DNA from 3 places in the Pseudoalteromonas sp. T1lg122 genome. Region 3 is predicted to be linked to each of the others. Evidence: predicted binding sites of a transcription regulator. Region 3 holds the regulator's gene; each other region holds the start of a gene.
The links. The regulator LexA, encoded in region 3, represses DNA repair genes until DNA is damaged. The targets are predictions, from matches to a motif close to TACTGTATNNNNATACAGTA.
Positions count from the first base shown of each region.

Region 1: C2M33_RS19805 (YebG family protein) is a predicted target of LexA. The motif match lies at 1,650-1,669, and genes of this name have one in related genera.
Region 2: C2M33_RS05605 (SulA-like leucine-rich domain-containing protein) is a predicted target of LexA. The motif match lies at 3,612-3,631, and genes of this name have one in related genera.

Region 1 covers NZ_PQCG01000034.1:361,470-369,024, forward strand. Annotated here, with positions in the region: gene C2M33_RS19785 (chorismate mutase) at 1-204, shown strand, start outside; gene dsbB (disulfide bond formation protein DsbB) at 334-852, shown strand; gene C2M33_RS19795 (DUF6170 family protein) at 852-1,154, shown strand; gene C2M33_RS19800 (ComEA family DNA-binding protein) at 1,183-1,476, opposite strand; gene C2M33_RS19805 (YebG family protein) at 1,723-2,025, shown strand; gene putP (sodium/proline symporter PutP) at 2,088-3,599, opposite strand; gene C2M33_RS19815 (EAL and HDOD domain-containing protein) at 3,971-5,194, shown strand; gene C2M33_RS19820 (MlaA family lipoprotein) at 5,260-5,991, opposite strand; gene ccmI (c-type cytochrome biogenesis protein CcmI) at 6,001-7,263, opposite strand; gene C2M33_RS19830 (cytochrome c-type biogenesis protein) at 7,264-7,555, opposite strand, start outside.
Region 2 covers NZ_PQCG01000007.1:23,647-31,201, forward strand. Annotated here, with positions in the region: gene C2M33_RS05585 (LysR substrate-binding domain-containing protein) at 1-637, opposite strand, end outside; gene C2M33_RS05590 (alpha/beta hydrolase) at 1,000-1,644, shown strand; gene C2M33_RS05595 (alpha/beta hydrolase) at 1,647-2,477, shown strand; gene C2M33_RS05600 (YchJ family protein) at 2,631-3,110, opposite strand; gene C2M33_RS05605 (SulA-like leucine-rich domain-containing protein) at 3,151-3,588, opposite strand; gene C2M33_RS05610 (S9 family peptidase) at 3,893-5,818, opposite strand; gene C2M33_RS05615 (ABC transporter ATP-binding protein) at 5,968-6,558, shown strand; gene C2M33_RS05620 (DUF6136 family protein) at 6,555-7,555, shown strand, end outside.
Region 3 covers NZ_PQCG01000010.1:86,402-93,956, reverse strand. Annotated here, with positions in the region: gene C2M33_RS09880 (VOC family protein) at 1-199, shown strand, start outside; gene C2M33_RS09875 (hypothetical protein) at 174-899, opposite strand; gene C2M33_RS09870 (hypothetical protein) at 1,058-1,438, shown strand; gene C2M33_RS09865 (PaaI family thioesterase) at 1,446-1,883, opposite strand; gene lexA (transcriptional repressor LexA) at 2,044-2,661, shown strand; gene coxB (cytochrome c oxidase subunit II) at 3,103-4,245, shown strand; gene ctaD (cytochrome c oxidase subunit I) at 4,245-5,840, shown strand; gene C2M33_RS09845 (cytochrome c oxidase assembly protein) at 5,840-6,370, shown strand; gene C2M33_RS09840 (cytochrome c oxidase subunit 3) at 6,408-7,283, shown strand; gene C2M33_RS21485 (DUF2909 domain-containing protein) at 7,183-7,494, opposite strand; gene C2M33_RS09830 (SURF1 family protein) at 7,509-7,555, shown strand, end outside.

The sequences.
Region 1 (7,555 bases), on a different contig from region 3:
AAGCATCATCAAATCAATCTAGTAAAATTAGAATCTCGCCCAGTTCCAGGTAACCCATGGGAAGAAGTGTTTTATGTTGACCTTGAAGCAAACCTTGATGACTTACACGTTAAGCAAGCCCTTGAAGAACTAAAAGAACACACCCAGTACACACGTGTATTAGGCTGTTATCAAAGCGAGTCTTTGCAAGCTGTTAGTGTGTAATAAGCAGCCTAGATAAGATGAATGAAAAGGAGCAGGTTGGCTCCTTTTTCATATAATTTCATCTTAGATACTTGCACCCACTGCCCTGTCTAAGCATAATCTTGAAAACAATTAGACATTGGATCTTTCATGAATTGGTTAGCAGAATTAGCAACTAAAAGAACACCTTGGTTATTATTAGCCTTTATCTCCCTCGCTTTCGAAGTCACCGCGTTATTTTTCCAATACAACATGGGGCTTGAACCCTGCATTATGTGTATTTATCAACGTACTGCTGTTCTAGGCTTACTTGCTGCGGGTGTTATCGGTGCGATTAACCCACAAAATATGGTTCTTCGACTCGTTGCATTTGCCACTTGGGGCGTCTCTGCAATTTGGGGTTACTTTATTGCTAAAGAACATATTGCAATGCAAAACAATACAGACCCTTTTGCATTTAGTTGTGCATTTGAACCTAACTTCCCAAGCTTTATGCCACTGCATGAGTGGATCCCTAGCTTCTTTGCAGCCACAGGTGATTGCGGCAATATCGATTGGCAGTTTGCTTCTATGAGTATGCCAGCCTGGATGGAAGTTATTTTTGCGGCGTTTTCAGTGGTATTTATAGCCGTAGTAGTTAGCCGTTTAGTGAGCAAAAAGTCGCTGTAATGATTTATTTTTTTACTAGTCAAATCCCCGCTTTAAAAGCATTTAAAGTAAGGCAACGTCAGCAAATTATTGCCCTTGCTTTGGCTCATTTAAGCCCGAGCAAAAAAATTATTTTATCGGTGTGCAAGCTTGCCTTTTTAGCACCATTATTTTTAGGTTTAGCTTACTTTGAAGGCTGGATGCTCATCCCTTGGTTGTTGTTAGCAGGTTTAAGTTACCCCCTTATCACAACACCTGTCGAAAACATGTTCGCGTTAGCGCATTTAGACAAAGCTATCGATGAATTTAAACAGGGCGAATAACGCCCTGTTTAGGTGTGTAGCCTGCTGTTTATAATGTAATTTTTCCCTCAAGTTTAGCAAATAGCTTATCGCCAATTCCTTTTACTTCTTTTAATTGTTCAACCGATTTAAACGGACCTTGCTTAGTACGATGTTCAACAATCGCCTTCGCTTTTGATTCACCGATTCCTGGTAACTGAGTTAACTGCTCAATGCTGGCTTTATTAATACTCAGCTTTTGCATTTTAACTTGTGTAGCTTCGGTTGGTGTTTCGGCTGATGCCTGTGTCGTTGGCAGTAATGCAAGACTAGTGGCAAGTAAAATACTTGATAGTAGTTTCATAATTTCCTCCATGATGTCCATCTTGGACAGATAGTTAGCTGTTACCCAACACTCACTCCATCGCTTGTGTTTAACTTTGGGTAACATTTTAAATAAAGCTAATGTCCCTATTATTGTCAAATTTGCTGAATAAATATTTTCGCTTGCTACTTGCAAAGTAAAGCGCGAAGCATTACTGTATATAAAAACAGTAATCAAGGTGGCGATTTTACGCTGCAAATGCCACGCTTAAATGCAGGAGAAATCATGGCTGTTGTTGTTAAATATGTTGTAGAAAGAAACGGAGTCGAGCGCATGACGTTTACTACTAAAAAAGAAGCTGATGCGTATGACAAAATGCTCGACATTGCTGAGTCATTAGAACTAATGCTTGAAAAAGTTGATGTACCATTAAGCGAACAACAAATTGAATCGCTGGCACTTGAAATGGCAAAAGAAAAAGATCAGTTTATGGCGGTGCTTAAAGGCGCTAAAGAAGTAGAGCCGAAACCTAAAAAAGCAAAATCTGCAGATAACGTATCAGATATAAAAGAAAAAGCGGCTAGCTAAAAGCAAATTTAGATCATAAAAAAGGGCAACATCAGTTGCCCTTTTTTGTACTCAATCAAAAATTACAGTGATGATTCTACCTCATCAAATAAATCTGTAATTTCTTTTTTCGGCTCAGCCGTCATCAGGCTCACTACGACAATCGCAATAGTCGATAAAACAAAGCCCGGGACAATCTCATAAAGGAGTGCACTCAGCGTTTGACCATTAATAGTAATTGGCGCATAAATCCAAAACAGGACTGTTGCAGCACCGACCACCATACCACTAATCGCACCTTGCAAGTTCATACGTTTCCAGTAAAGACTAAGCAGCACTAATGGGCCAAATGCAGCACCGAAACCTGCCCAAGCATTACTAACCAAATCAAGAATCGAGCTATCACGGTCATAAGCGAGGTAAATAGCAAGAATTGCTACCAGCATTACGCTGATACGGCCGACTAAAACAAGCTCTTTTTGCGATGCATTACGGTTTAAATAGATTTTATAAAAATCTTCTGTAAGTGAGCTTGAACACACCAATAACTGCGACGAGATGGTACTCATAATGGCGGCTAAAATTGCTGCTAATAAGAAGCCTGCAATCAAAGGATGGAAGATTAGCTCAGACAACACTAAGAAAATGGTTTCTTTATCATCAATTGGCATTTGGTTCTCAAGCATATATGCCGCACCAAAAAGACCTGTTAATACAGCACCAATTGCTGAAAGTGTCATCCACGACATACCCACACGACGCATAGTTGGCATATCTTTTACAGAACGTACCGACATAAAACGCACAATAATGTGTGGTTGACCAAAATAACCAAGGCCCCATGCCATAGCAGAGATAATGGCGATCGTTGAGCCACCGGCAAACCAATCCATCATATTCAGGGCATGGATCTCAGTGTCTTTCGGTGAACTTAACAGTAAGTCATAACGTGCATTTGCTAAGGTATCCATAAACGGTTGATCAAGCATGGTATAGGTTGCAATCGGCACTGCCAGTAGCGAGATAAACATGATACAGCCTTGTACAAAGTCAGTAAGGCTCACTGCTAAGAAGCCACCAAACAAGGTGTAAATAACAACAACACCCGTTGTAATGTACAGACCCATCTCGTAACTCATATTAAATGAATTTTCGAATAACTTGCCGCCAGCAACAACGCCTGATGAGGTATACAAGGTAAAGAAAACGATGATTACAATCGCAGAAATAACACGCAGTATATTTTTATTATCATCAAAGCGGTTAGCGAAGTAATCTGGAATGGTGATTGAGTCATTTGCTTTTTCTGTGTACACACGTAATCGAGGTGCAACTAAAAAGTAGTTAGCCCAAGCACCTAATACGAGACCTATAGCAATCCAAACTTTGCTTAAACCAAACAAGTACATTGCACCAGGTAGGCCCATCAGCAACCAACCACTCATATCTGACGCGCCAGCTGAAAGCGCTGCAACACTTGGTGATAAATTACGACCACCTAGCATATAACCTGATACATCATCTGTGGATTGCTTATAAGCATATAGCCCAATCCCCAGCATAACGATGAAGTACAATGCTAACGAAATTATCATTCCTGTTTCCAAATTAGCCTCCAATAATTGATTAATGTTGGCTTTTAATCCGAATAATGACTCGCAAGTTATTTAATTTAAAGACATTATTGGGGTAAAAACCGATATCACCCATGACTATAACACGCTTCCCCCCTACAACTCCAATCAAGCCGTTGAGTGACATGGCACAGAATTACAACCTTTTCATAACAAAAATGTGATATTTAATCGCAAGTTATAGAATTTCATCACAATTTATCCTAGTCTTAAGATCAAAACAAAATCAGTATTTATCCTCAAATACGCGCATTTAATTAATGCTATTTCAGGCACAATGGCATATATTGCTCATGGATAAATGAATTAACCGAAGTGGACATGCTAGGACTATGTATTTTTACGCTGCACGCCAACCTATTTTAGATAAGGAAAAGAAACTTGTCGGCTACGAACTCCTGTTTAGGGATGGCGTAGATAACGTGTTTCCAGACATTGATGGCGATGAAGCAACATCACGACTCATTGAAGGTAGTCAGTTCAATTTTGGTTTAGAAGATTTAACGGATAACAAACCAGCGTACATTAATTTCACTTTAGAGACACTCCAAAAAGGCTACCCACTTTTATTGGGTAAAGAACAAGTCGTTGTCGAAATTCTTGAAACTATTCAACCTGGTAAACGTTTACTTGCGCTGGTTAAAGATCTAAAAGAGCGAGGCTATACACTGGCACTTGATGATTACATACACCAACCTGTATGGCGTCATTTTTATCCGTATATCGATATGATCAAAATTGACTTTTTAACCTGCGATCAAGAGTCAATTGAAGCGGTTATTGAGGCAATCAAACCTCATCCGCATATCAAGTTGCTTGCCGAAAAAGTGGAAACATACGAGAAATATCAGCTGGCTCTAGAAATGGGCTTTAGCTACTTTCAAGGCTTTTTCTTTTCGAAACCTGAGATGGTACAAAGTAAAACTTTACCACCTTCTGAGATGGCTCTTGCCGAGCTTCTATACGAAACATCGAGTATTGATTTAAACCTCAGAAAAATCACTGAGGTGTTTGAACGTGACGTTAACTTGTCTTATAAGTTGCTACGCTACTCAAACTCAGCGGCCTTTAAACGTCGCGCTGAAATCAGCACTATTAAACAAGCACTTATCGTATTAGGTAGTGAAGAAATTAAACGTTTCTTGTCACTGCTATTTGCAGCTCAAGTTTCAGCGGATAAACCTGCTGAGCTTATTCGCCTTTCGTTAACCCGTGCTCGGTTTGCTGAATTACTCGCAATCAGCCACGGCAAATTGCGAGATACAGGTATGGCATTCTTAACGGGTATGATGTCGTTGATGGATGCTATCTTAGATGAAGACATGCCAAGCGTAATGAATAAGCTACCGCTAACCGTCGAAATAAAAGATGCGCTGCTTAAAGGTGAAGGCTTACTCGCTACCTATCTAAACCTTGTAAAATTTTATGAGCAAGCAGATTGGGAAAAAGCGAAAGAAATCCAACAGCAGTTGGGTCTTAAGCCTGAAGAAGTACCAGACGCTTACCACGATGCATTAAGTTGGTCTAATGACCAAATGAGTGTGTTTGGGGATTAATACCAATTCGCTTAAAGATATAAAAAATGCCAGCAATTGCTGGCATTTTTTTGAGTTGAATAATCTTAAAGATTCTCTAAAAAGTCTTCATCAAAATCATCAGGCTCTTTTTCTACTGGCGGATTGCCGTCATATAGCTCATACAATTGACGCTGGAAGTAGATATCCTTCATAAAGATATATGGGTCAAGCGACTCATTTAATAAGCTCTCTTGCGGCATTAATGAAGCACGTGCCTCAACTGCTTTCAGTGCAAACACCAATATAGTCTGTGGCGTCGTTAAGGTGATTTCAGGTAACACAAAGTTATCGACCACATCACCGGTTAAGTTTCGTGCAGTACTTGGCCCCATACCTGGGATCATTAAGTAAGCACCATCACCCACTCCCCATACGCCGAGGGTTTGACCAAAGTCCTCATCAACGATTTCTAAACCCAATGATGAAGCAACATCAAAAAAGCCGAGTAAGCCCACCGTCGAGTTCACTAAAAAACGCGCAAAGCTAATGCCCATATTACCCGGTTTACCCTGTAAACCAGCATTAACCATGTCAGTCGGTGCAGTGATGTTATCGGTAAAATTAACAATACTGCGTCTAACCGGTGCGGGGGTTACTGTGATGTAACCAACGGCTGCTGGGCGAAGAATATACGCATCAAGTACGTCCATATTAAAATCATACATAGGACGGTTAAATGATTGCAGAGGATCTCGTTCATCCACTTTTTCTTCTGGTATCTGTGCGCATCCTGCAAGCACTACAAAAAAGATAAAAAATATACTGTGCCTAAACATCGGCTATCCTTACGGTATTAACTCATTAATTAGCAGCGAATATTCTTTAACGTTTGCACGCTCTAAGACATCCGACTTGCCTTCCAACTCGCCGCTAGAAGTTACCACAGTTGCATCTTTTGATAAACGCGCAGTTAAAATAATTTTATCTACACTCGATAGATTCAAGCCATCAACCATGGCATTCGTATCACTTAACGTCACGGTTAGCGGAAAACTGTATTCGGTCATTTTAACCACAGCCAATGGCATTTGTGGGCCACTGGCTGCTTTAGCAAAAACAAATAACGTACCGTTTTGTGGCTGTGAATCAACCAGTGCCGGGTCTAAATCAACTGTGATGCTAATTTCACTGTTTGACGCTTTTGCTAACTCTGTATTCGTTGTTTGCTGCTCATTATTTAAGTGGGCATCAATTTCAGCAATACGCTCTGCAATCATGCTATAACGCGGATCGTTTTGCTGCATACTTGCAAGCAATACTTCAAATGCAGTTTTAGCTTGTAGCCAATCTTTACGTTCATACGCAATCAAGGCTAATAATGAGATTGCATCAATATTAGTTGGCTCGGCTTTTAACACTCTTGATAACATCGTCGCAGCACGAGACATATTCGCATCACTGCCTTCCATTAACAGTACTTGCGAGTAGCTGATCAGCACTTGCTTGTTATCTGGGTTCATTTTAAGAACCTTATCAAATGACTGCATTGCCATATCAAATTCATTTAATGACATTGCAACTCGACCAAGTAGCATCCACGCCACTTCGTCATCACCACTTTGATCAAGCTTAGTACGCAGTGCTAACGCAAACGCTTGTAGCTCATTTGGTGTTAACGGCTCACCTTCTTGCATCACGGCACGCTCGCCATATGACTTAAGATTTGCCATCGCGTCATGCCAGCCTTTAATTTGCTGCTGGCTACCCGTATAACCATAAAAGATGGCTGTTAAAACAATTAAAAAGCCTGCGCCAGTAAGTGCAAAAATACGGTTATTACCTTTACTGTTTAACGCTTTTTCTGGAGACAACTCATTGAGCAAACGACGCTTTTGTTCGATAACTGACTCATCGTACATTTGTGCATCAATACGTTGGTTATCTAGTTCAGTTTTAAGCTCATCTAAACGTTGATGATAAATTCGGATTAATTCCGAGTTTGCATTGTGATCAAGGCGTTGAATACGTTCGCGTTTAAAAAACGGTACGACAACAAATAGCAATGCAATCAGTGTGAGTAAAACAAAAGAAGCCCACATTAATGCCATCTAGCTTTGCTCCTGACGTTGATTTTGTTCAATTAACTTTGCAAGTAACGCTTCGTCTTGCTCTGTCCATGTTTGTTTTACTGATGCCTTACGTTGGCGTAAAACGATAAAGCCAAAGCCAAGTACCACAATCAATACTGGCAATACCCATAACACTAACGTTGCTGGCGTTACAGGTGGGTCGTAATGTACAAAGTAGCCATAACGGTCAATCATATAATCAATGACTTCATCTTTGCTTTTACCATCTTTCACCAGTGCCAACACTTTATCGCGTAAATCTTTGGCTACA
Region 2 (7,555 bases), on a different contig from region 3:
GTGCATTTTGAATAAAATGTTTAAAGATATCTTGGCGCTCACGCGGAATAGGGTACGAAATAATTGTTTCGTTCTTTAAATCAAGGGCGGTGACATAGGCTTTTTTTGCCAATTCATGATCCGGTGCGACTATCAGCTTTAATTTAAAATCAAATAGGTGAGCATATTCAAGCTGATCGGGTTCACGAATGTCAGAAGTCAGCACAAGATCTAACTCATCATTAATTAAATCTGGAATGGCGTCATAACTAAAGCCGCGCTCATAATCAATTTTAATATCTGGCCAAAAGTTATTAAATTCTTTGATGGTTGGGAGCAACCAATGAAAGCAGGCATGACACTCAACACTTAAACGTAAATTTGAAATTGGCTGATTAAGGCTTTCTTTTAAACGACACTTTGTCGCTTCAACTCGTGGCAACACCTCATTGGCGAGCTCAAGAAGTAGCATACCTTGCGGAGTAAAACGCACAGGCTGTGTCTTACGCTCGAATAGTTGGCAATCTAACTTATTCTCAAGATCTTTAATTTGATGCGATAAAGCCGATTGAGTTAAAAATAACTCACGGGCGGTATTGACCAAAGAGCCTGTTTCTTTGAGGGTCGCTATGGTTTTTAGGTGCTTTATATCAATCATCTTTAAAAAATCTCATGAAAAATGTGAGTCCAACTCAGATTACGAACATACTACGCCTTAGAATTTGTTTTTTCAACGTCTAGACGTCTAAAAGTGATGGTTATTTTATCTTCTTTTTTACAATACGCCCTTTTACAATTAATTGACAGCGTTGTCATAAAATTGTTTGCAGGTTGATTCTGAAATTCCATGAATTTACCTCAAGTTGAAACTTGCTGTTTTAAATGTTTTTAAGCATCTGGTCATTAATTTAATCCTGGATTCTAATGACTAAAAATAGGGCTGACTTTTCACTAAGGTATTATTTTTTAACATGTTAGTATCTTCTAATGAGTGTATTGTGATTTTTTAAAGGGATGCTTGTGTTACGAACTGTACTTTTACTCTGGGCTTGTTGGGTATTGCCTGCTTTTGCGGGCACTATTTACAGTCAGTTTCCGACAGAAATTGACCCACATGGTCACTATGTTTTTTATTCACATGGTTTTATTGTCGAAGGGACAAACCCTAAGCCTGTTCACAAAACCTTTGGGGTGTATGATTTTATTGCTGTAAAAGAAGCATTGGCAGATGAGAGCTATCATTTAATAGCCTATCACAGGCCAAAAGACACTGAACCTTTTGTGTTTGCGAAAAAACTCGCTGCAGATGTCGAAGCATTGATCAGTGCCGGTGTTGCTGAGTCGAACATTAGTTTGGTTGGTTTTTCACGGGGCGGGGCATTATCGATACTGGCAGTCAATGAACTTAAACGTACACGTATCAACTTAATTATATTGGCAGGTTGTGCAGGCCTTATAAAAAATCACACATCAGTTAAGGCTTATGGCAAGGTGTATTCTATCTTTGAGCGCTCAGATCAGGTTGGCTCTTGCCAATTTTTAATTGATAGAAGTGACGTAACCAAGTTCGAAGAAATAAGCATTAATACAGGGCTCTCCCATGGTGCATTTTATAAACCAAAAGATGAGTGGCTGTTACCAATTAAGAAGTGGCTAAAGGATTAATTATGCCTTATATATTGCTCGTTTTTGTGATCAGTGTTTTGGGCGTGAGCGATGTAAGCCATGCTGAGCCGTTTACTTTGCCACGTACTAATACTGTGTTACTTAAAGATAAACATACCGAAAACGAATACCCCATTACGATTAAGTTGCCACGCAGCTACCAAAAGCAAAACCAGAAGCGCTACCCAGTTGTTTACCTATTAGATGCAAACTACAGTTTACCGATTGCCTCTGGTGCTAGTCGCTTTATGATGAATTCGGGGGCTATAGAAGAGGTAATTATCGTTGCAGTAGGATATCAAAAAGGTGTATCTGGGCTTAATAGCCGTATTTATGACTATACGCCATTTGAAGATAAAAATTGGCAGCGTAAAACTGGCGGAGCAAGTCAGTATCTAAACTACCTAAAACATACTGTATTGCCTTATATTAAGGCCGACTTCAGAACAACCCAAAAAAGTACGTTAGTCGGTAACTCACTTGGCGGTTTATTTGCGGCTTATACCTTATTCACTGAGCCTTCGCTTTTTTCAAATTATATTATCGGTAGTCCTTCAGTGTGGTTTAAAGAAAACTCAATATTAGCTATGGCTGTAAAACCAGCTGCCAACACAACAAAAGTTTACATCGCAGTGGGAGAACTTGAAGAAAGCGAAGGTGAACAAATGGTGTCGGGGGCAAGGCAATTAGCAGCTAAAATTACTAAACAAAGCGGCGCGCTGGTTACAACAAATTTATTTGTTATTCCTCAGGCACGCCATGCAACTGCATTCCCAACAACGATTACCCAAGCCTTAGACTGGATTTACCAGGTTAATACCAACCCGCAATAATACTTAATCATTTTGAGGGATCAAACCTGTCGCTAACTGCGTTAAAAATTTCTCATTTAGAACAACTAAATAACGAAATTTTTGCCTTGCTATCAACGAGGTTTTATTGCCTCAAAATAGACTACTTAATTAAGCGGATTGGTATAAGAGCAATTAAAGAGCGTGACACTTTTTATATTTTTTGCCGCTACCACAAGGGCATTCATCATTACGGCCAATTTTAATATCTGCAACTGGCGTTATATCACCATCAAGGTAACGCCATAAGCCATCTTCTTTAATAAAACGCGACTTTTCGTGTAACTCACAATACAAGTTTTGGTAAAAGTAATTTGCTTTAAATTCTACAAAGCCTTCTTGCTCGTTATGTTCAGTCTCTAAAACACTGAGTTTGGTAAAACGGCAGCTATTAGCAAAATCTTTAATTTCGCGAACCGGGTTCGCGGCTTGCTGGCTTTGTGCATAAGTACTAAATACATATTTTGCATCTTTTAGCGCGTATGCACTAAAACGAGAACGCATAAGTTGCTCTGGGGTATCAGCTTGGCTTGCACCGGTATGAAAAGGCTGGCAGCAAAGCTCGTAAGTCGATTCGCTGCCACAAGGACAAAGGGAGTGTGTGAGTGATGTCATAACAACTTACCTAAAAATGTAAATTGTTATTTTAACAAGCCTATTGTGGCTGCGGTACTAAATTGTTTAATTGAGCGCTTTTTGTAAAGCAATAAAACTTAGCTGATGCCTGATCTAGGTTTAAGTTCATCGAATCAAGTTGATGATTGTTTACAATATCTGTCCATGTGATCACAGCAGCAAAGTTACCGTTATGTAATGCTGAGCTAAGTACGTATTCAAGGTTTACTAAATGCTTTTGTCTGATCACAAGTAGTTTGCTGGTATCAATTGAACACGAATCTAATAATGCTTTGCTAGGAACATGATCAGGTGCAATTAATAGTGTCCATGCATTTTGGCTATTGTAATGATGTAATACTTTTAATAGCTCAAAGGTTGCTGATATTTCGTCTTCAATTTGAATTAAATTAACAGACGCTTTGTCGTTATCTTGTTGGTAGCTTTTAACTGTTCTTAAGGTAATTGGCTGTAACATAACTTTCACTCACTGGTTGTTTATACAGTATGTGTATACAGTAGTTTATACAGTGTTTTTGCGCAAGTACTTTTTTTGCTATTTTTTAACCAATGATTCAGTTTTATGTTAATTAAAATGATTTAGTTCTTATTAAACATGTAGTTATAATTTTGGTTTGCAGAGTTAAAAAGCTAAAAAATTTAGCATTTAACTCATACAGTGTTTTGTACAGTACTGTGTAAGACGTAACATTTTTCTTTTATACAGGTGTTTTGCATAAAAAAGCCGGTATAAATACCGGCTCTTTATCTTTGCAATCTTGCTACTTATCTAAATAAGTATTCAAAAACTCAAGATATGCGTTTGAGGCTTTTATGCGGTTTTCCTTTTTAGTAAAACCATGGCCTTCATCATCAAATAATACATATTCGACAGGCACACCATTTGCCTTAACAGCGGCAACGAGTTCATCGCTTTCAACTTGTAAAACGCGAGGGTCGTTAGCACCTTGGATCACCATTAATGGCTTGGTGATGTTTTTAGCATGAAATAGTGGCGAAATTGCACGGTGACGTTCACCGTCTGTAGCTGGGTCGCCCATTTCGTCATACAGCGCCTTTTTAAAGCTTTCCCACCATGGTGGAATCGAGTTTAAGGTTCTAACCCAGTTTGTTACACCAAAGATGTTGATACCTACTTTGAACTCTTCAGGTTCAAAGGCAAGTGCGGCGGCGGTCATAAAGCCACCGTAACTTCCTCCTATGATGCCAATTTTGTCAGCATCGACCCAATCGAGGCTTTGTAGATGCTTTTTGCCGTATACGATATCTTGTAAATCATCAGTGCCATGCTTTTTGTCATCTAAATGGAAGAAGGTTTTACCATAGCCTGAGCTGCCACGGTTATTGACCGCAAAAATGGCATAACCGTGATTGACTAGATGCTGCTGCATTGCACTATAGCCTGTGCGGCTTTGGCCGCCAGGGCCGCCGTGCACCCACACTAAAGCTGGTACTTTGTTGTTGCTGTTAGCTTGCTTAGGCTTATATAAAACCCCAGGGATTTCTAAACCATCAAAACTTTTAAAGCGCACAATTGTGCTTTCAACCAAGTCATTTTGATTAATTGCATCACTTAATGTGTTGGTTAACTGTTTCGCTTTCGATTCACCGAGTTGCCACACAAATAGGTTACTTGGCGAGGTATCTGAATTTAAATAAAACGCCATGGTCTTTTCATCAGCTGAAAAATTAACACCACGTAAGTTACCAGCAGGCAGCGATGGCATGGCTATGCTTTTACCTGTGGTGGTATCGATTATTGACACCTTAGTGCTTGCGTCGGCATTAACACCGCTTACTTGATAACGACCAGATTCAGAGAAGTAAATAAAGCTCACATCCCACTCATCTTTGAGGGCAGGGCTGTGCTTACCGGTCGTTAAGTCATAGCGCCAAATTTCTGCAAACTCACCTTTAGCATCGGTTGAGTAATACAGTGATTTACTGTCTGTTGAGAAGGTTTCAGGGCCGTATTTGGCGTCGTCGTCATGGCGGGTAATGAGCTCTGGCTTCAGTGTTTTTTTACGCGTATCGAGAATGAACACATCGCTGTCTTTGTTCGAATTATTTTTAGATAAAGCAATAAAACGGCCATCAGGGCTGATCGCACCGACATCCAGTCCCATGGTGTTTTGATAAACAAGGGTTACTTCATAACTGCTAGCATCGACGCGATAAAGATCCATAAACTTAGCATCACGTTGATTGCTGGTTATAAAAAATTGTTTCGCATCTTCAGTGAAGCCTGCAAAACCCGCGCGGGTTTCTTCACCTGGCGTAAGATCTTTAACTGTGCCGTCTGTTTCGCGAACATAGATGTGATAACGCTCGTTACCGCCAGAGTCTTTGGTAAATAATACGCGCTCATCATTAGGGAAATAAGCAACTGCATAAGTACTGTCTTCAAAGTCAGTTAAACGGGTTTTCTTGGCGCTTTTTATATCTACTTCATAAAGACTATAAATGCCGCTTTCGTCACTACTAACGAGTATTTTGTCGCCTTTTGGTGAAAAGCTGCTGCCCATAATTGACGTTGTGTCAAAAAAGGTTTCAGCGTCATACTGTTTTACAGTTTGTTTTTGTTGCACGCTTTCGGTGCTGCTTGTTGATTGGGTTGATTGTGAACATCCTGCAAGTGCAAGGCTAAGTGCGCATGCAACAGCTGCTAGTTGAAAACTCGGTTTCATTGTAATTATTCCTTATCTATTTTTCGCTATAGAGTCTTGCCTGTTCATTATATAAACGCAAGTTTTACCAGTTCGATATTTGTTACAAATCATGTAACTAATTAGGAACATGAGTGTGCTACTATTTTTTCACTATCAAAGGAATAAACATGATTGAAATTAACAACCTCAACAAGCGTTTTGCTTCAGCACACGTTTTTGAAAACTATAATAAGCAATTACAAGGTAAAAGAGTTTGTTTACAGGCAGCAAATGGTAGAGGAAAAACAACATTACTGATGATACTAGCGGGCCTTGAAAAGCCCCAGTCTGGGCTGGTTTTATATAATAATGAGGCATTAAAATCGCCGCAAAGCGATGTATCAATTGCTAGCGATCTTATTGTGCTGCCTGATTTTTTAACTGCGCGGCAAATTTTTGAACTTAGTTGCAAGGCATTAAATAAAGATATGCCAGAGCAGCTCATTACAGGGTTTAACTTTACAGAGCACCTCAATACTCGCTTTAGTGCTTTGTCGAGTGGCAATCAAAAGAAGTGTCAGCTTATTATTGCTTTTTTAAAGCAAGCTCCATTTTTACTCTTAGATGAACCGAGTGCAGCGCTTGATCAAACAAGTATTCAATTTTTGCTGACCTTACTTGATGGCTACCTAGATGATAAACCTAATGGGCAAATCATCATTACAAGCCACGAACCAGAGGTGTTTGTGCAGCGTGGTTTTGAGTGTACATCTTTATGATTGATTCTTTTGCTAGTTACTTGTCATTCCTTTCTTATCGATACCTAGCATATACGACCACCCTCAAAAGTATGCTGTCTCAGTTAAAGAGTTTTAGCTTGTTGTTTGCACTGGTACTAGGCCCTGCATTTCTTGGTATGGTTTTGCTGTTGTTTTTAGGACTCGGCAAAATAGTCGATAGCCATGCAGCACCTGCTTACGGTGCAAAATTAGCAGTGGTTTATCTTTTACTTGAATCGGTAATGTTGTGGGCCATGGCGCCAGCCATTAAAAATGAGAAAAATAGGGCGTTTCAGCGAAGTCTTTATATATCCTATTGGCGAGTATGTGCTGACTGCAAGTTACTACTTTTAAGTAATGCATGGCTCATTGCCAGTTTATTAATAGCAATAGATCTATCGTTAAAGCAGTGGCTACAAGTACCTCATTTTTTGCTGTTCATGTTGTTGCAATGGTTATGTGGAGTATTTGTTCTTTATAAGCCTCGTGCGCTTCTTTATAGTTTATTACTCAGTTCTGTCTTGGTATTACTGCCTATTAGTTTATCTTCAATGCAATATTTTTTGGGTTTTGTTGTTATTTTCGGCTGCTCGACTTTGCTCCCACCCGTAAGAATGAGCCATAAATTAAAAGTACACTCGCTTGCTTTATTTTGGCTTAGCTATTTCATACAGCACAGCTGGAGCTTAATATGGCGTGGTTCAGTTTTGCTAGCATGCTTGTTCGCTTTATTACAGCTAATTTCAGTTCGTAATGACTTTAGTGACTTGATACAGGCTGTGGCTTTTTCAGTATGCGTATTGCTAACGAGCTCGCTGCAGTTTGATTGCTTGGCTGTTTTTCAAAAATTTCAGCTGTTCTTTCAAAGTAATAACCAAGACAAGCCGTTTTATAGGAGCCAGTTTTTACCGAGCTTTATATTTTTTGCTGTAGCTTTAATACTCGTTATAAGCATGCTTGGTACTAAAATGATTTACTTCTTCATTGGGGCAGTGTG
Region 3 (7,555 bases):
AGGTATGTTTGATAAAACCATGCTGACATTTAACCCCGGATGGGATCAAAACGCTGAGGCGCTGACTGAGTTTGCAACCTTTGAGCAATTAGCGACACGTTTTCAGCAACAGGGGTTAGAGATACAAAAGGCCGGTGACGCGAGTTTTATTATCACCGACCCAGACGGCAATCCTATTTTGATTGACCAGCACGTATAGCTGGTTTTTTACGCTTTAAACGAATGTTTTGCAGTAACAAAATAATCCCAGTTATACAAAACAGCACGCTGGTGGCTGAGAAGCTGATAAGCAATGGATTGTTAAAGTTTTCTCGCTCATCATAATCCATAATGTGCAGCATCCAGAAAAAGTCGAAAATGCGCCACAGGGTGCTGCGCACAGTAATAACCTTACCGGTTAGGCTATCTAGATATAAGGTGGTTGTTAGCCAATCATCAAAGCTTACTTGCCAAACATTGGCTTTGTGACCGACTTCTCTTGGCCCATTTGGTAATAGCTGAGCTTGAGTCATGTTAGCATCAATAAGCAGATGAGCTTGTGCATTTTCAATGATTTGAGCTTCATTTGGAGTAGGCATTTTATCACCCGTTCTACCATCAAAATTGAAGACACCGAGAGGGGTGGTGACTTCTATAATCGGGGTGTTTAAAAAATGGCTATATTTAATACCTTCGATTTGCTCAAATTGCGCGGTTATTTTATCAATCGAAGTAGGGTAGTCTGACACTATAAATGGGCTACTTAAACTGCGATTAGCCAAATGTTTGCCATGCACTTTTTCAAGCGGTAATGAGCTCATTACCAGCCCACCTAAGAGCCAAAAGAAGATCTGTAAAGCGAGCAAGTAGCCAAGCCATTTATGCCCTTTACGAGCATACTTGAACATGCGTTTATTCATTATTACCCCGTTATTATTGTTGTATGGGTGCTATTTTAAGTTGTTTAACTGTATTGCCAATGCGGCATAATGTCGCATTAACTGTATTCTAGATTTGGTATATATACAAAACTGAGTTAAAGTTTCAGTCGATATCAATAGAGGGTAAAAACGAGAGTATGTCGGAAATTCAATTTTTAAATGTAGATCTGGAGCTTGAATCAAAGCACGATATTAGTGCGCTTGTTGCTGATTTGAAGAAAAACGCCATGGTTTTACATTATGACCAAGATGAATACCGCCAACTAGCACGGATTGAAGCAACCGCAGATATCAGCTCTCCAGATAAAGCGATTAACCAGCTTTGCGAGCTTATTGAGTCTTGCTCGCGCAATGCATTAAAACAGTGGTTATCGTGCTCAAAACGAACATTTGATATAGGTTTTGAATCAGGTAATTCGCCAAAATGCTTTAATCAACCCCTGCATGCCGATACCTTGTTACGTATCTCAGCAATTGGCGCAGGGATTGAAATTACTATTTATCCTGTTGAAAAATAGGTCGAATTTAGCGCTCTACTACCGCTGCGGTCATTCTTGATACGCAGCATAGCTCTCCTGCGGCATTGGTAATTTTAATATCCCAAACAGAGGTGCGCTTTCCTAAATGCAGCGGTCTAGCCGTTGCAGTTAAAACTCCCTTACGTGATGCTTTCATATGGTTGGCATTAATCTCTTGGCCAACAGCGTAGAATTTATTGAAATCAACCACAAAGTTGGCTGCATAGCTTGCCACTGTCTCGGCTAACACAACGTTTGCTCCGCCATGTACCATGCCCATAGGGTTATGATGTTCTGGGATGGCAGGCATCGTCGCCACTAAATAGTCATCGCCAATTTCTGTCACTTCAATGCCCATGGTTTTCATTAAAGTGCCTTGCCCGGTGATCCCTTGCTCCAATTCTTTACATAGCTCTAGCGTGATTGGGTGGTGCCAAATGCTCATTGTGTTTCCTTAGCCTGCTAATTAAAGCTAATACCTTATGGCATCTTAGAGTGAGGTTCAATGTAAGTTTTGTAGCAATATGACGGTATTAATTAAATTTGCGATTTTCAGATAACTGTATATACTCACAGTTAAATGTACTGTATGGAAAACCAGTTGTATGCGCCCATTAACTAAACGCCAATCGCAAATTTTAGAACTCATTAAAGTCTTTATTAAAGATACAGGCATGCCACCAACGCGTGCTGAAATAGCTCAAACATTGGGTTTTAAAAGTGCCAACGCCGCTGAAGAGCACCTAAAAGCACTGGCAAAAAAAGGCATGATCAAAATGAAGCCTGGGGCGAGTCGTGGTATTCAATTAATCGAAGAAGATGAACCAGAGCAATTAGGTTTACCTTTAATTGGCCGTGTTGCAGCGGGCGAACCCATTTTGGCCCAAGAGCATGTTGAAAGCCATTGCCAAGTTGATCCGTCGTTATTTAAGCCTGCCGCTGATTTCTTACTGCGTGTAAATGGCATGAGTATGAAAGACATTGGCATCATGGACGGTGATTTACTTGCAGTACATAGAACACAAGTTGCTGAAAATGGCCAAGTTGTTGTTGCACGAGTTGATGAAGACGTGACTGTTAAGCGTTTAGAAAAAGCTGGCCGAAAAGTATTTTTACACGCAGAGAACGAAGAGTTTTCACCTATTGAAGTTGACCTAGAGCACGAATCGTTCAATATCGAAGGATTAGCGGTAGGGGTTATTCGAAACGCTGACTGGATGTAAGTGTTCCCAACTTGGTGCATTAAATTGACTTAATTTGGTGCACCATCGAAATTTTGCTACTTAATTAGGATTTGTGAATCCTTACTCATCATTTAAAGCCTTATATGGCGCAGTTTCCCTCTCTTTTTGTATTTTGTTTGTACGCCTAAACATTAAATAACGCGCTGATTATAGTTGTTATTTTTGCACCAAAATAAACATTTATTATCACTAAAACTTGCTTATTGCTCATTTTTTAACTAATTGGTTAGTACATTGTATTAACACCTATTTACGAAATTGACACACCTAAACGTGTCAGGGAGTAATACAACGGGCTTGTATCATTTCATTGCGTCGTGATGATACGAATTCGCTCTAAACAATAAAAATACGAATGGGCACCTTGCTGTAACGCCTTTTCGCTTTGCGTCTTGCAATAGCATTTAAAGGAGCCGTCACATGGGTAAACTGCGTTACGCCTTGTGGCTTATATTACTCGCACCTGTGCAATTTGCATTGGCAAACAGCCAATTCAATATGCGTAAAGGGGTGACTGATATAAGTAATAATGTTTATGAGTTACACATGACGATATTTATTATCTGTTGTGTGATTGGCATCATCGTTTTTGCGGTGATGTTTTGGGCTTTAATACACCACCGTAAATCTAAAGGGGCTAAGCCAGCCCAATTTCATGAAAGTACAAAAGTTGAAATACTTTGGACTGCCATTCCGTTTGTTATATTAATCGCGATGGCTGTGCCTGCAACAAAAACCCTCATTGCTATGGAAGATGCCTCTAAAGCCGATATCACAATTAAAGTGACTGGCTCGCAATGGAAATGGCATTACGAGTACATGGGTGAAGATATTGCCTACTACTCAATTCTAGCTACACCGAAAGACCAAATAGACAACCAAGCAGAAAAAACTGAGCATTATTTGCTTGAAGTTGATAAACCCTTGGTACTGCCTATCAATAAAAAAGTTCGCTTTTTAATGACCTCAGACGATGTGATTCATTCGTGGTGGGTGCCTGACTTTGCGGTCAAAAAGGACGCAAATCCAGGATTTATTAATGAAGCGTGGACACGTATTAACGAGCCGGGTGTGTATCGTGGTCAATGCGCAGAGTTATGCGGTAAAGATCATGGCTTTATGCCTGTTGTAGTGAAAGCCCTTCCTGAAGATGAGTTTGCTAATTGGCTTGCTGATGCCAAACAAGAAAAAGCCAATGCAGCAGCCGCTGATGCAGCTTTACTCGATCAAACATTACCTAAAGAAGAGCTCATGACCTTGGGTGAGCAAGTCTACATGGCTAGTTGTGCTGCTTGTCATCAGCCAACAGGTATGGGGTTGCCAGGCGTGTTTCCTGCGTTGAAAGGCAGCCCAATCGTGTTGGGTGATGTGAAAGACCACATTGATGTTGTGTTACATGGCCGCCCTGGTACGGCGATGCAAGCGTTTGATAAGCAGCTTTCAATTAAGCAACTTGCTGCGGTTATTACCTATAAGCGAAATGCATGGGGTAATGATACAGGCGATGTGATCCAACCGAGTCAAATTCAAGCCGCGATTGATGCAGCAGCGGAGGCGAAATAATGAGTAACGTTATTAATGAGCAAGCAACTGGGCATGCGCATCACGACCATCATCATCCTGCGAAAGGGTTTAAGCGTTGGCTTTACACTACCAATCATAAAGACATTGGGAGTTTATACCTGATCTTTTCTCTTACCATGTTCTTGATTGGTGGAGCGATGGCTATGGTGATCCGCGCTGAACTATTTCAGCCAGGATTACAGTTAGTCGATCCGCACTTTTTTAACCAAATGACCACGGTACATGGTTTGATCATGGTGTTTGGTGCTGTTATGCCCGCATTTACTGGGCTTGCTAACTGGATGGTGCCTATGATGATTGGTGCACCTGATATGGCGCTGCCGCGCATGAACAACTGGAGCTTTTGGATATTACCTTTCGCATTTTTAATCCTGCTAGCTTCTTTACTCATGCCGGGGGGCGGTCCTGCATTTGGCTGGACATTCTACGCACCACTTTCCACCACTTACAGTAACGATAACACTGCACTTTTTGTATTTGCCGTACATATCATGGGTATCAGCTCAATTATGGGGGCGATTAACGTTATCGTGACTATCGTCAATCTAAGAGCGCCGGGTATGACGTGGATGAAACTGCCACTGTTTGTCTGGACTTGGTTAATCACCGCATTTTTGTTAATTGCTGTAATGCCTGTTTTAGCAGGGGCGGTCACAATGGTGTTGACCGATAAATACTTTGCAACGAGCTTTTTTGATGCCGCGGGAGGGGGCGACCCCGTGATGTTCCAGCACATCTTCTGGTTCTTCGGTCACCCTGAAGTGTACATCATGATTTTGCCGGCCTTTGGTATTATTTCGACTATTGTGCCAACCTTTTCACGCAAAAAGTTATTTGGCTACGCTTCTATGGTGTATGCAACCTCATCGATTGCTCTTTTGAGTTTTATTGTATGGGCACACCATATGTTCACTACCGGGATGCCTGTAGCCGGTGAGCTATTCTTCATGTACGCAACCATGCTCATTTCGGTACCCACAGGGGTTAAGGTGTTTAATTGGGTGGCTACTATGTGGCGCGGCTCAATTAGTTTTGAAATTCCGATGATGTTTGCCATCGCCTTTATCGTGTTGTTCACTTTGGGTGGTTTCTCTGGCTTGATGCTCGCGATTACTCCGGCTGACTTCCAGTATCACGATACCTACTTTGTGGTGGCACATTTCCATTATGTGTTAGTAACAGGCGCCGTGTTCTCAATTATGGCGGGAGCTTATTACTGGCTACCAAAATGGACAGGCAACATGTACAACGAAACACTAGCGAAATGGCATTTCTGGCTATCGCTAATTAGTGTCAACGTATTGTTCTTCCCTATGCATTTTGTTGGTCTTGCGGGTATGCCACGTCGCATTCCTGACTATGCTCTGCAGTTTGCTGATTTTAACGCCATTATCAGTATTGGTGGCTTTGCATTTGGGCTATCGCAACTGTTATTTGTGCTGGTGGTATTTAAGTGCGCCAGAGGGGGCGAAAAAGCACCTGCCAAAGTATGGGAAGGTGCCGAAGGTCTGGAATGGGAGGTTGATTCTCCTGCGCCTTATCATACCTTTGAAACACCGCCGGAGATCAAGTAATGAACCATGCACCTTTGCTAAAGAAATTGCTGATCACATGCTTACTCATGTTCGCATTTGCTTTCGCTCTGGTGCCGCTTTATGACGTGTTTTGCGATGTTACAGGATTAAACGGTAAGCCATCTCTTGAGCAAGCGAGCGCAAGTGAAACAATAAATACACAACGCCAAGTTGATGTCAGTTTTACGACGCATGCTCAAAGTGGCGCTCCATTTAAGGTGCAGTCTGAGCAGTACAGCGTATCGGTGCAACCAGGCGCAATGCGAGAAGTTAAGTTCTCAGCAAAAAACACCAGTAATGAAGACAAAGTCATGCAAGCAATTCCATCAGTATCACCGGGAAAAGCGGCCAAGTACTTACATAAAATTGCCTGTTTTTGTTTTGATCAACAACCTTTAAAGGCAGGTGAAGAAGTTGAATTTACCTTGCTGTTTTATGTTGATACTGAATTACCCGACGATGTTGAGGAACTGACATTGTCGTACACCATGTTTGATATTAGCGGGCAGATTGTGGCTAAAAACGATTAAAAGCCGCCAAGCTAATTGCTAATTGGGAGCAAACAAAATGAATCAAAATTACGAAAAATATTATGTTCCAGCACAAAGCCCTTGGCCAATAGTTGGCGCCATCGCAATGTTTTTAATTGCTGTTGGTGCCGGTTTAACTGTGATGCAAGCAAGCAGTGAGGCCAGTGGTGCGCAGTATGTTTTATATCTGGGCCTAGCTATCTTGTTTTATATGCTATTTAGCTGGTTTAAAAATGTTATTGAAGAGTCTCACCAAGGGCTTTACTCAGCACAAATGGACCGTTCATTTAGACAGGGTATGAGCTGGTTTATTTTTTCTGAAGTGATGTTTTTCATGGCGTTTTTTGGCGCTCTCTTTTATGCCCGTATGATTTCAGTGCCTTGGCTTGGTGGCGCTGGCAATAATGCCATGACCAACGAAGTGCTATGGCCTACCTTCGACGCAGTGTGGCCGCTATTAACTACGCCAGCGGGCGAGACCACACAGGCTATGGGCTGGCAAGGTCTACCCCTGATCAATACGCTGATTCTACTTACCTCATCGGTCACAATTCATTTTGCCCATGTTGCTATGGAAAACAATAAGCGCGGCGCTCTAAAGGTATTTTTATCGATGACGGTCGTTCTGGGAGCCATTTTCTTAGGCCTGCAAGCCTATGAATATATGCATGCCTATCAAGATCTAGGTTTGACCTTAGATGCGGGGGTTTATGGTAATACCTTCTTCTTGTTAACCGGTTTCCACGGAATGCACGTGACCTTGGGTACCATCATACTGTTAGTTGTATTACTGCGAATTTTTAAAGGCCACTTCACGAGTGATAAGCACTTTGCTTTTCAGGCAGCTGCTTGGTATTGGCACTTTGTAGATGTGGTGTGGCTGTGTTTATTTGTATTTGTGTACGTGCTGTAGCTTTGTGAATGGGTGACGGGTTGGTTTGAATTAAACCCAGTTTTAAGGCTGCAATGATGATGAACAGTACAACACCCGAAAACAGCACTCGACGACCTAAATAATGAGACATGGGCTTTGAGTGCTCTTTTGCTGACATCATCACAAACAAGGCTCTAAATAGGTTGAACACGATATATAACAATAACAACACAATGATGATTTTAATCATGTTAGGTCTTCCAAATGCAGTTGATTTTGTGGCGTAAACAAAAGCTTAGCTCAATTATCGC